Linked DNA regions of Paraglaciecola sp. L3A3. The protein of the gene in region 1 binds, or shares a complex with, the protein of each later gene. Links are inferred from orthologs where the notes say so. Each region holds a gene or a part of one and is shown on either strand. Other genes may lie near its edges.

Evidence for each region. The genes of interacting proteins can lie anywhere in the genome.
Region 2: the proteins of GQR87_RS14255 (region 1) and GQR87_RS17455 are in contact, whole or in part, in a crystal structure (PDB 1YFN), measured with the Escherichia coli proteins. The link is inferred for Paraglaciecola sp. L3A3 from one-to-one orthologs.

Annotation. Positions count from the first base shown.
Region 1 is NZ_CP047023.1:3,436,306-3,441,027, forward strand. What follows is about bases 210-3,139. They hold GQR87_RS14255 (sigma-E factor negative regulatory protein), read right to left. Parts: upstream 2,013-3,139; coding sequence 1,407-2,012; downstream 210-1,406. Other genes in these bases: GQR87_RS14245 (SoxR reducing system RseC family protein), read right to left, coding at 210-375; GQR87_RS14250 (MucB/RseB C-terminal domain-containing protein), read right to left, coding at 383-1,387; rpoE (RNA polymerase sigma factor RpoE), read right to left, coding at 2,076-2,657. Outside these bases: more of GQR87_RS14245, read right to left, coding at 1-209; nadB (L-aspartate oxidase), read left to right, coding at 3,162-4,722. UniProt on the Escherichia coli protein: An anti-sigma factor for extracytoplasmic function (ECF) sigma factor sigma-E (RpoE). ECF sigma factors are held in an inactive form by an anti-sigma factor until released by regulated intramembrane proteolysis (RIP).
Region 2 is NZ_CP047023.1:4,188,700-4,194,282, reverse strand. What follows is about bases 1,621-4,512. They hold GQR87_RS17455 (ClpXP protease specificity-enhancing factor), read left to right. Parts: upstream 1,621-2,805; coding sequence 2,806-3,219; downstream 3,220-4,512. Other genes in these bases: GQR87_RS17440 (YraN family protein), read right to left, coding at 4,495-4,512; GQR87_RS17445 (phosphoheptose isomerase), read right to left, coding at 3,865-4,458; GQR87_RS17450 (BON domain-containing protein), read right to left, coding at 3,287-3,859; sspA (stringent starvation protein SspA), read left to right, coding at 2,146-2,778; GQR87_RS17465 (cytochrome c1), read left to right, coding at 1,621-1,966. Also shown: GQR87_RS17470 (cytochrome b N-terminal domain-containing protein), read left to right, coding at 1-1,235; more of GQR87_RS17465, read left to right, coding at 1,232-1,620; more of GQR87_RS17440, read right to left, coding at 4,513-4,875; GQR87_RS17435 (penicillin-binding protein activator), read right to left, coding at 4,862-5,583. UniProt on the Escherichia coli protein: Enhances recognition of ssrA-tagged proteins by the ClpX-ClpP protease; the ssrA degradation tag (AANDENYALAA) is added trans-translationally to proteins that are stalled on the ribosome, freeing the ribosome and targeting stalled peptides for degradation.

The sequences.
Region 1 (4,722 bases):
AACCCCTGCCATACTAAACGCCACTATTATCAGCCAAATTTCTGCTGTTAAGCCAATTATTGGTAATACACTTTGTGCAATCACAGCAGAAAATATCAACACTAACAAAGGTAATATATAAACTAAAATAGAGGCTTTCAGTACACTCTCTTCAGCAATACCTAATTTAACTTCTTGCCCAATATCAATGGCACCATCATATTGAAACTTAATTGATTCACGTTTATTAGCAAATACTTTAGCGATAGCACCCGTTCCACAATTTGACTGGGCCTCACAACTACCACAAGTAGATTTAATTTGTGTTTCAACCCAGATAACTTGTGCCCCCGTTTGGTTTTCAATATTACTTACTACGCCTATTTCTTCTAACATAAAAGGATTATTCTCCTCTTACGATTGAAGCAGCAATAGAACTGGCAGTCGATGCAGGTAACTTTCCGATAATAGTGATGTTTAATGGGCCTTTTTGTAAGGTAAAGAAAGTATCAGATTGACTTTTCCCTACCACATTATCCATTAAGGTATCATTACTCCGCTCTTCAATATAAACGGAAACATCCACTAAACCATCGCTTAACAATACATATTCAACAACTTGACCAGTGATAGACAAACGTCTAAGTTCTCTTTTCACTAATTCCATACCAACAGGGATATAACCAATTTTCCACGGAGAACGGGTCAACTGGTTTTGACCTAAACTGACAGCCGCTGGCAACATAGAGGTTTCAATTTTTGCAAAAAAAGGGGCCAGTTCTTCAGTTACTTCGAGGCCCGTCACTTGAATTTGCTCTAGCAATTGGTTCTTTAGATTAAACATATTTAATTTCAGTAATAGACCAGTCTCTTGGTCTAACCAAACATTCAAACCATACCTTGTTTGGTCTTTACTAATTATTCTGATTTGCTGAGCAGCACGGCCAGAAACACGACTTCTCCCGACCATCACAAAATCATATCCAGTAAATAGCTTTTCTGGATGTTGAAAAAATTCACTAGGAAATGGTCCATTAATAGCTGACGAAATCAAACTATATGGGGGCACATTGGGTTCAAAATAGCTGACTTTATTGCCAATTCGTACGATTTCTTTACCCGGCCCATTCAGTAAATTCAACTGCTCCATTTCAATGCCATCTGCATTTATTCCATGGCGCCAGAGGTAAGGTTGAGAGTCAACACCGGGTTTCAGTAAAACAAATGAGATTGAATAATTAAGAGATTGCACAGCCCGAGACATTTTATGTAACCAGGCTTCGGCACTATCATCAGTATATTGTTCTGCAACATACTGAACGTCAGAAGATTGTGCTGGTTCTATGAGAGTTTGCTCTTCTTGAGCAAAGGTATAGCTAGGAAAAACTAGGCCAGATAGCAGAACCATTAAGGTTCTGCTGTATCTTCTATTCAGGGATATTTTCAACAACTTCAGGCACTGCCTCTTCATTAATAGTATCTTCTGCAGTGGGTGTTGCAGTGACTTCAAATGTTTTAAAACGCATTTGCTGTTTATGATCAAGTATATAAGCATGAATTCGACGTTTTTGTTCTGCAGTATCCGTTTGCGGTAAAGAACGAGTAGCATCAAAACTAACAGGTGATAAGCCACCATTAATACCTAAAATTGGCGCTGCAGCACTGAAAGGTTGTTCAACCTCAGTTTGATTCATATGTTGCACCCCTAAAATCATAGCTACAGCAACAGATGCAGCAACTGCCATCTGTCCCCCCTGCTTAGCAAAGGGTATCACATTGCCAATCAATGGAATATCTCGCCATGTTTTCTTAGGGGCTAAAATTGCGGGTTCTGATTCTAAAGCTTGAGCCACTTTAGCTGCAATATCGAAGTTCAACTCTGTTGGTAGCTCTTGACGTAAACCATCACGAATTAGATGGTAATTTTTCCATTTTTGCATCAAATCGGCATCACGTTTAACAGCGTCAACAACATTATCTGATGATACTTCACCATCAATAAAAGCTGATAAATTTTCAAATTTTTGCGACATACAATATGGTTCCCGCTAATTTAGTTCTTATTTCTGATAAATAATAGATTTATCAACTTAAACTTAGTCGTTCATAAGCAAAGGTTGAATCACTTTATCTAACGCATCACGAGCCCTGAAAATTCTTGATCTTACAGTACCTACAGGGCAATCCATAACTTCAGCTATCTCTTCATAACTCAATCCTTCTAACTCACGTAAGCTAATAGCCATTCGTAAATCTTCGGGTAATTTATCCATTGCCTCAAACAATAGCTTTTCCATTTGTTCTGACATTAAACTTTTTTCTGGCGAATTATTTTCTTTTAATGCATCGCTGCCATCATAAAAATCCGCTTCATCGGCGTCAATATCATTTGCCGGTGGTTTCCTCCCTTGAGAAACCAAATAATTTTTAGCACTATTTACTGCGATCCTGTATAGCCAAGTATAAAATGCGCTATCACCTCTAAAATTGGGTAAAGCTTTATATGCTTTTATAAATGCTTCTTGTGCCACATCGGCTACATCGCCTGAATTTTTTACATACCGAGAAACTAAATACGATACTTTATGCTGATACTTAACAACTAACAGCCCGTATGCGTTTTTGTCACCTCTTTGTACTCGTTCAACAATTTGTTGATCTGTTAACTGCTCGCTCATTCGAGCTATTACTCCTTTACGAAAATATACTACAGCTCATGCAAGCACTAATATTGACTAACCATATTAAAAAAAGTTCGATAAATAATGATCTTTTTTCAACAAACATATAAAAAGGTAAAATAACCACCCTAACATTTGGGACTGTTGATCTTTTCTGTATAAATTTTGTTCTAACTAAACGCTTTTTAATCGCGGCGCTGGTTTACAGGCCTAATGGATTAAGTCAAAAATCAGCAACAAAGAGTAAAAAGCGTTTAGGACGAACCCTTCGGGCAGCGTTTGTGCGGCATTTCTACTGCCTCAGCACTCATTCATGTCGAACAACTACACCACAATCGCGCTTCATTGTATAAATACCGCACAACTCGCTGTAAAACATCTAGAGAAGTTCAACAGCCCCAATGAATTTTCGCATATTATAGGCAATTAAATACATTGATATTTGCGTAGCGTAAATTAGTATGGCCTAACAATCGACTCATTATTTGACTAGTTTACATTATGCACTCAACTATTGAACACCAATGTGACGTACTCATCATTGGCAGCGGCGCAGCTGGACTGAGCCTCGCACTTAAAATTGCAGACAATTGTCAGGTAATTGTATTAAGTAAAAGTGAGCTTTCTGAAGGCTCGACAAAATATGCCCAAGGTGGCATAGCCGCAGTTTTCGATGAAAATGACTCTATTGAATACCATGTATCTGACACATTACTTGCTGGTGATGGTCTATGTAATGAAGAGGCGGTTCGATTTACCGCGTCTCAAGCTAAGGCTTGTATGGAATGGTTAATTGATTTTGGTATGCCTTTCGATCAAGAGAAAGATGGTAATGGCGAGTCCAAATTTCACTTAACAAGAGAAGGCGGTCATAGCCATAGACGCATTTTACATTCAGCTGATGCAACAGGTGCTGCTGTACAAGTCACATTAATAGAAGCGGTTAAACAACATCCTAACATTCATCTGTTTCAGCGGTATAACGCTATTGACTTAATTAAGAGTAAAACCCAAAAAGATTTGTTACTGGGTGCTTATGTTTGGAACAGAAAAAAAGAAAAAGTTGAAATAATTCGCAGTCAATTTGTAACCCTAGCCACTGGCGGTGCAAGTAAAGTTTATCAATATACATCTAACCCAGATGTTTCCAGCGGTGATGGTATTGCGATGGCATGGCGCGCAGGCTGTCGAGTCGGCAACATGGAATTTAATCAATTTCACCCCACTTGTTTATACCATCCAGAAGCGCGAAACTTTTTAATTTCTGAAGCATTAAGAGGCGAAGGTGCTAAATTATGTCACCCAGATGGCACGCCTTTCATGCATAAATTTGATGAAAGAAGTGATTTAGCGCCAAGAGATATAGTCGCTAGAGCCATTGATTTTGAGATGAAACGTTTAGGCGCTGATTGTATGTACCTTGATATAAGTCACAAACCTAGCGACTTTATTGTTAAACACTTTCCTAATATTTATCGTAAATGCCGCGCATTAGGCATTGATATCACTAGAGATCCAATCCCTGTAGTACCAGCAGCCCACTATAGTTGTGGAGGTGTGGTCACCGATAAATTCGCCAAAACCGACTTACAAAATTTATTTGCTATTGGTGAAGTCGCTTATACAGGTTTACATGGCGCAAACAGAATGGCCAGTAATTCATTATTAGAATGTATTGTTTATGCCCATTCAGCTGCTGAATATATAAAGGCAAATTTGGCTAAAGACTACCAGCAGGAGCCAATTGAAGAATGGGACGAAAGTCAGGTAAGTGATTCAGATGAAGAAGTGATTATTCAACATAACTGGCACGAATTAAGGCTATTCATGTGGGATTATGTAGGGATTGTTCGTACTAATAAAAGACTAGAGCGCGCTCATCATAGGATCAACCTATTAAAACAAGAAGTTAACGAATACTATTCTAACTTTAAAGTCAGTAATAACTTACTTGAATTGCGTAATCTACTCACAGTCGCAGAGTTGATAGTTGAATGTGCCCGTGAACGCAAAGAAAGCAGAGGATTACATTTCAATGTTGATTACCCCTATCAAGTTGATG
Region 2 (5,583 bases), 750 kb from region 1 along the record:
GTCTGCCAATTATGCGTGTTGCCAATATGCACGCCATTCAATATCCAGCACCTCGAAACATGAACTTTTGGTATATGTTCGGTTTCTTGGCAACCATTGTTTTAGTTAATCAAATAGTCACGGGTGTCTGGTTAACTATGAGTTTTACTCCCACTTCAGAAGGTGCGTTTGCATCCGTCGAGTACATCATGCGTGATGTCGAGTATGGCTGGTTACTGCGCTATATGCATAGTACTGGTGCTTCGGCATTTTTCATAGTTGTTTATCTGCACATGTTTAGAGGCATGATATATGGCTCGTATCAGAAACCTCGCGAGTTATTGTGGTTGTTTGGTATGTTTATCTATCTAGCCCTTATGGCTGAAGCCTTTATGGGTTACGTATTGCCATGGGGACAAATGTCTTATTGGGGGGCACAAGTAATTGTATCTCTGTTTAGTGCTATTCCAGTAATTGGCCCTGATTTAGTTATCTGGATCCAAGGTGATTATGTTATTTCTGGTGCGACACTTAACCGATTCTTTGCGTTACATGTTATCGCGTTACCTCTAGTCATTGTTATCTTAGTGTTTTTACACATTGTAGCCTTGCATGAAGTGGGTTCAAACAACCCAGATGGAACAGATGTTAAACGTAAGAAAGGTTCTTTGACTGAAGACGAAAAAACCAAGTTTAAAATCCATGAATATTACACTGACAAGTACGATATTGTTGACGATATAGTGCCTTTCTTCCCGCATATCGTATTAAAAGATTTAGTTGGCTTTAGTTTATTCTTAATTGCTTTCTGTTACATCATGTTCTTCAACCCAGAAATGGGTGGTTACTTCTTAGAGCATCCTAACTTTGAAATTGCTAACCCACTGAAAACACCAGAACATATTTTCCCAGTTTGGTATTTCACGCCTTTCTACGCGATATTGAAAGCGGTTCCCCATAAATTAGGTGGTGTAATCGCAATGTTTGCCGCGATTATTGCGTTAGCCTTATTACCTTGGATTGACCGTGGAAAAGTGAAGTCATGGCGTTATCGTTGTGGTTTACATAGATGGAACTTATTGACCTTTGCTGTGGTATTTATTTTCTTAGGTTACTTAGGTGGAACACCACAAGAGAATTGGAAAATTACTGCATCTCAGATTTTGACTATTATGTATTTTGGTTTCTTTGCGTTGCTTTATATCTACAGTAAGAACGAAAAAACTAAGCCAGTACCAGCGAGGATTACAGAATGAAGAAGTTGATTTTTGTTTTAACCATGCTGTTGCCATTTAGTGTATTGGCTGCTGGCGGTGGTGCACATTTAGATAAAGCTGACTATGACTTAACAGATAAAGCATCATTGCAAAATGGCGCTAAGATGTTTATGAATTATTGCTTAGGATGTCACCAAACTCAGTACCAACGTTATCAACGTACATTTGAAGACTTATCTATTCCCCTTGAACTAGGCAGTGCTAATTTACAATTTACTGGCGAGAAGCCTGGTGAGCATATTAAAAATGCTATGCCTACTGAATCTGGGGCTAAATGGTTTGGTGCGCCGCCTCCTGATTTAACGTTGGTCGCTCGTGTACGCGGTGCTGATTGGATCTATACCTATTTACGTACATTCTACGTAGATGATAGTCGTCCGTTTGGTGTGAACAATGAAGTGTTCCCTGAGGTGGGTATGCCTCACGTATTACAAGAACTCCAAGGTGTGCCTACTAAAACAACTGAAAAAACTTTAGTTGATGGTGAAATGGTTGACCGTTATATAGGGCTTACAGTGGATGGAAGTGGTGAACTAAGTCCTGCTGAATATGATACTGCGGTATTAGATTTGGTTAACTACCTAGTTTATGTGGGTGAGCCTTCACGTTTGACTTCAGAAAGTATCGGTCGCTATGTCATATTATTTTTGTTGATATTGTTTGTACTGGTTTATTTACTGAAAAAAGAATATTGGCGAGATGTACATTAATTCCACAAAACTTTTTGTTGAATTTAGTGTATAATCCGCGAAATTTTGAAAGGGGCCTTAAAGCCCCTTTCTTTTCTACCGTTAGTTAATCAACTAGTCATTAAAGGCAGTGGGTTAATAACCATGACGATGCATAACTCTTAAATATGCATTTAATGGGTAATTTAGGAGATATATAAATGGCTGTAGCCGCAAATAAACGTTCTATCATGACGTTATTTTCAGATACTTTAGACATATACAGTCACCAAACACGTATAGTGTTGGCAGAAAAAGGTGTGGGTGTAGAAATTAGTTATACTGACCCTACAAACCTACCTGAAGATCTACTTGATCTAAATCCTTATGGAACTGTCCCAACTTTGGTGGATAGAGAATTAGTTTTATATAATTCACACATCATCATGGAATATCTTGATGAGCGTTTTCCTCATCCTCCACTAATGCCTGTTTATCCTGTTTCTCGTGGTCAAAGTCGTTTGACTATGCACCGGATACAGAATGATTGGTATGTATTAGCTGAGAAAATTTTGAAAGCTGAAGGTGATGTAACAACTGCGCGTAATGAATTACGTGAAGCGTTGTTGAGTTTAGCGCCTTTATTTGCTGAAACGCCTTACTTTATGAGTGAAGAGTTTAGCTTAGTAGATTGTTATTTAGCACCTCTATTATGGCGTTTGCCTGCATTAGGTATTGAACTGACTGGTACTGGTAGTAAAGATGTTCGAACTTATATGAATCGCATCTTTGAACGCGCTTCTTTTAAAGCGTCACTAACAGATCAAGAACGTGAAATTCATAATCCACTGTAAGTGATAAAATAACGGGATAAATGACTCATGACACCTAATCAACCTTATTTGTTACGTGCATTTTATGAGTGGATAGTGGATAACAATTTCACTCCTTATGTTGTGGTAGATGCACATTATCCAGGTACTCAGGTACCTCAGGAGTTTGTGCAAGATGGTCAGATAGTTTTAAATGTCTCCCCATCATCAACAGGTAAATTACAATTAGGGTTAGACGAAATTACTTTTGAAGCTCGTTTTGGTGGTGTACCTAGAAGTTTAGTGCTTCCTTGCCCAGCAGTTTTAGCTATTTATGCTAAAGAAAATGGTGCAGGCACGGTATTTACGGTAGAAGAAAATATGTCTTCTGCTGAGTCTTCCGAGGAAAACTCGTTAGAAAAAAATGAACCACCGGCAGCTAAACCTAAAAAAGGTAAACCAACCTTGACTGTGGTTAAGTAGAACAATAAAACAAACGAATAAAAAAGCGCCTTAGTTAAGGCGCTTTTTTTATACAATTTTAAAAGCGCTATAAATATTCAAAAACTTTGATAACTTGTTTTACACCGTCAACGTGGCGAGTAACATCAACCACTATGTCTGCTTCTTGTTGGCTGATCAATCCCATTAAAAATACCTCACCATTTTCGACTTCTATCTCTATGTTCAAGCCATCTATTCTTTTATCAGCAATGAGCTTAGTTTTTACTTTTGAAGATAGCCATAAATCGTTTGCAGTTACGCTTGGGGGAATAGGCAGACCTAGACGAATTTGATTATGTATTTTCTTGATATGTTGAACTGAAGCGGCAAGTTTTCCTGCATGAACTATGAGTTCTTGGGTAGGGGCTTGGCCAACTAAAAGAGCAGTACCATTAAAAACTTGTATTGATATATTGGTTCGCGTTTTTATCGATTCATCAGAGCCTAAAGTGGTAGCTATGCGGCTGCTAGTGGTTTTATCATCAAGTTGAGTGCCCACTGTTCGATTATCATGAGCAACAGATACTGCACCTACACCAGCGCCAATAATTAACCCAGCACATCCTTGAAGCAATAAAGTAGTGGAAAGGGCGAAGGCAAGTGTCGTTATTTTATACATGAATATTATTCCTGGATGTTTTCTGGGAAAAGACAATTATCGATTCCATCACAAAGGCTGTGTACAACTAAATAGTGTACTTCTTGTATTCTAGAGGTTCGTTTCGAAGGCACTCTAATCTCAACGTCATTTGGTCCAACTAAACCCGCCATTTTACCCCCATCATTCCCCGTTAAGGCAACAATAGTCATATCCCGGCTGAGGGCTGCTTCCATGGCGCTCACTACATTCTGTGAGTTGCCGCTAGTCGATATGACTAATAAAATGTCACCAGCTTGACCTAATGCTCGAATTTGTTTGGAATAAACTTGGTCAAATTCGAAGTCATTGGCAATCGATGACAAAGTGGCGCCATCAGCGGTTAATGCTATAGATGGCAAACTAGGTCTATCACGTTCAAATTTATTGAGCATTAAAGAAGAAAAGTGTTGAGCACTGACAGCAGAACCACCGTTACCACAGCATAGTATTTTGTTGCCATTAATCAGTGCATTAACCATCATAAAAGTTGCGCTTGATATTGGCTCTGGTAATAGTTCTATTGCCGCAATTTTTGTCTGAATACTTTCAGTAAAATTGGCTTTAATGTGTTCTAGCATAGTGCTCCTTGTATAATATTTATCTGCTAAATCGCTCTAAGCTAGAGTGATGTTTTTTAGCCAGGTCACATTTTGTTGACGATTATTTCTGTCAATTCCAATGAGGTCAATCCTATGTGGAACAATACTAGGATTCAAATTTTTTTCTTGCATATAACACATTACAGCTGAAATAAATTTCCGCTGCTTTGATGAATGAAAATATTCAATAGCAGTGCCATGTGATTGGTTACTACGAAATTTCACTTCTATAAAAACTAGCTCGGTTTCATCTTGCATTATTAAATCAATTTCACCGCTACGACAACGATAATTTTTACTCAAAAAAATGAGTCCTTGCTGTTCCAAGTAATTTTGTGCGTAACGTTCAGCATCACTACCAATTAGTGGTGATAGTGCCTGTTTAATCCATTTCAAGACGTATTACCCGATCTCTGCTTATTTGAGCTAAGGGTAGTTTTCGTTTAATCATGCCAGAGGTAATTGATATTTCACCTGTTAATCCCGGACTAGATAATTGTGGTAAAGCTGCTAGCTGCCGTAATTGCGGAATAAAACTGTAAGCATCGTACCCCATGGCAAACAGTCTTAAGAGAGAGTCTTTACGTTGTGGCCATAATTGGTTGATTTGTGCTTTGAGTTTAGGCCATTTATGTTCTGGTAACAAAAAGGGCATGTCAGTAAAAGTAAGATTGCGCAGATCTCTCAAACTACCGTCAGTTTGACTTTGGCTATAACTACGAGATGAGGCGAATACAGAAAGAGATATTTCGGCAAATGAACTTAAACTGGCTTCAATAATTGGATTGAGTAATTCAGTTTCTTCAGGGTTAGCAAAAATGACAATGGCATCTATGTCCCTACGGTTTCTTTCTTCACCAAACACTTCGACGTTAGATAAATATTCAATTTGTTTAATCCGTGCTTTACTTTGATCAACATCTAACATTTCAGCTACTTGTTTACGCATGTCTTTATTATCTTTAAATATAATTACTTCCGGCAGGATAACTTCAGGGAAAGCTTGCCACTGCTGAACAAATGCTTGAGCCATTCGTTCAGTCACATTGTTGTTTGCGGCGAATATAATGGGCTTAGTTAATTTGCGCTGGTGAATGTGTTGAG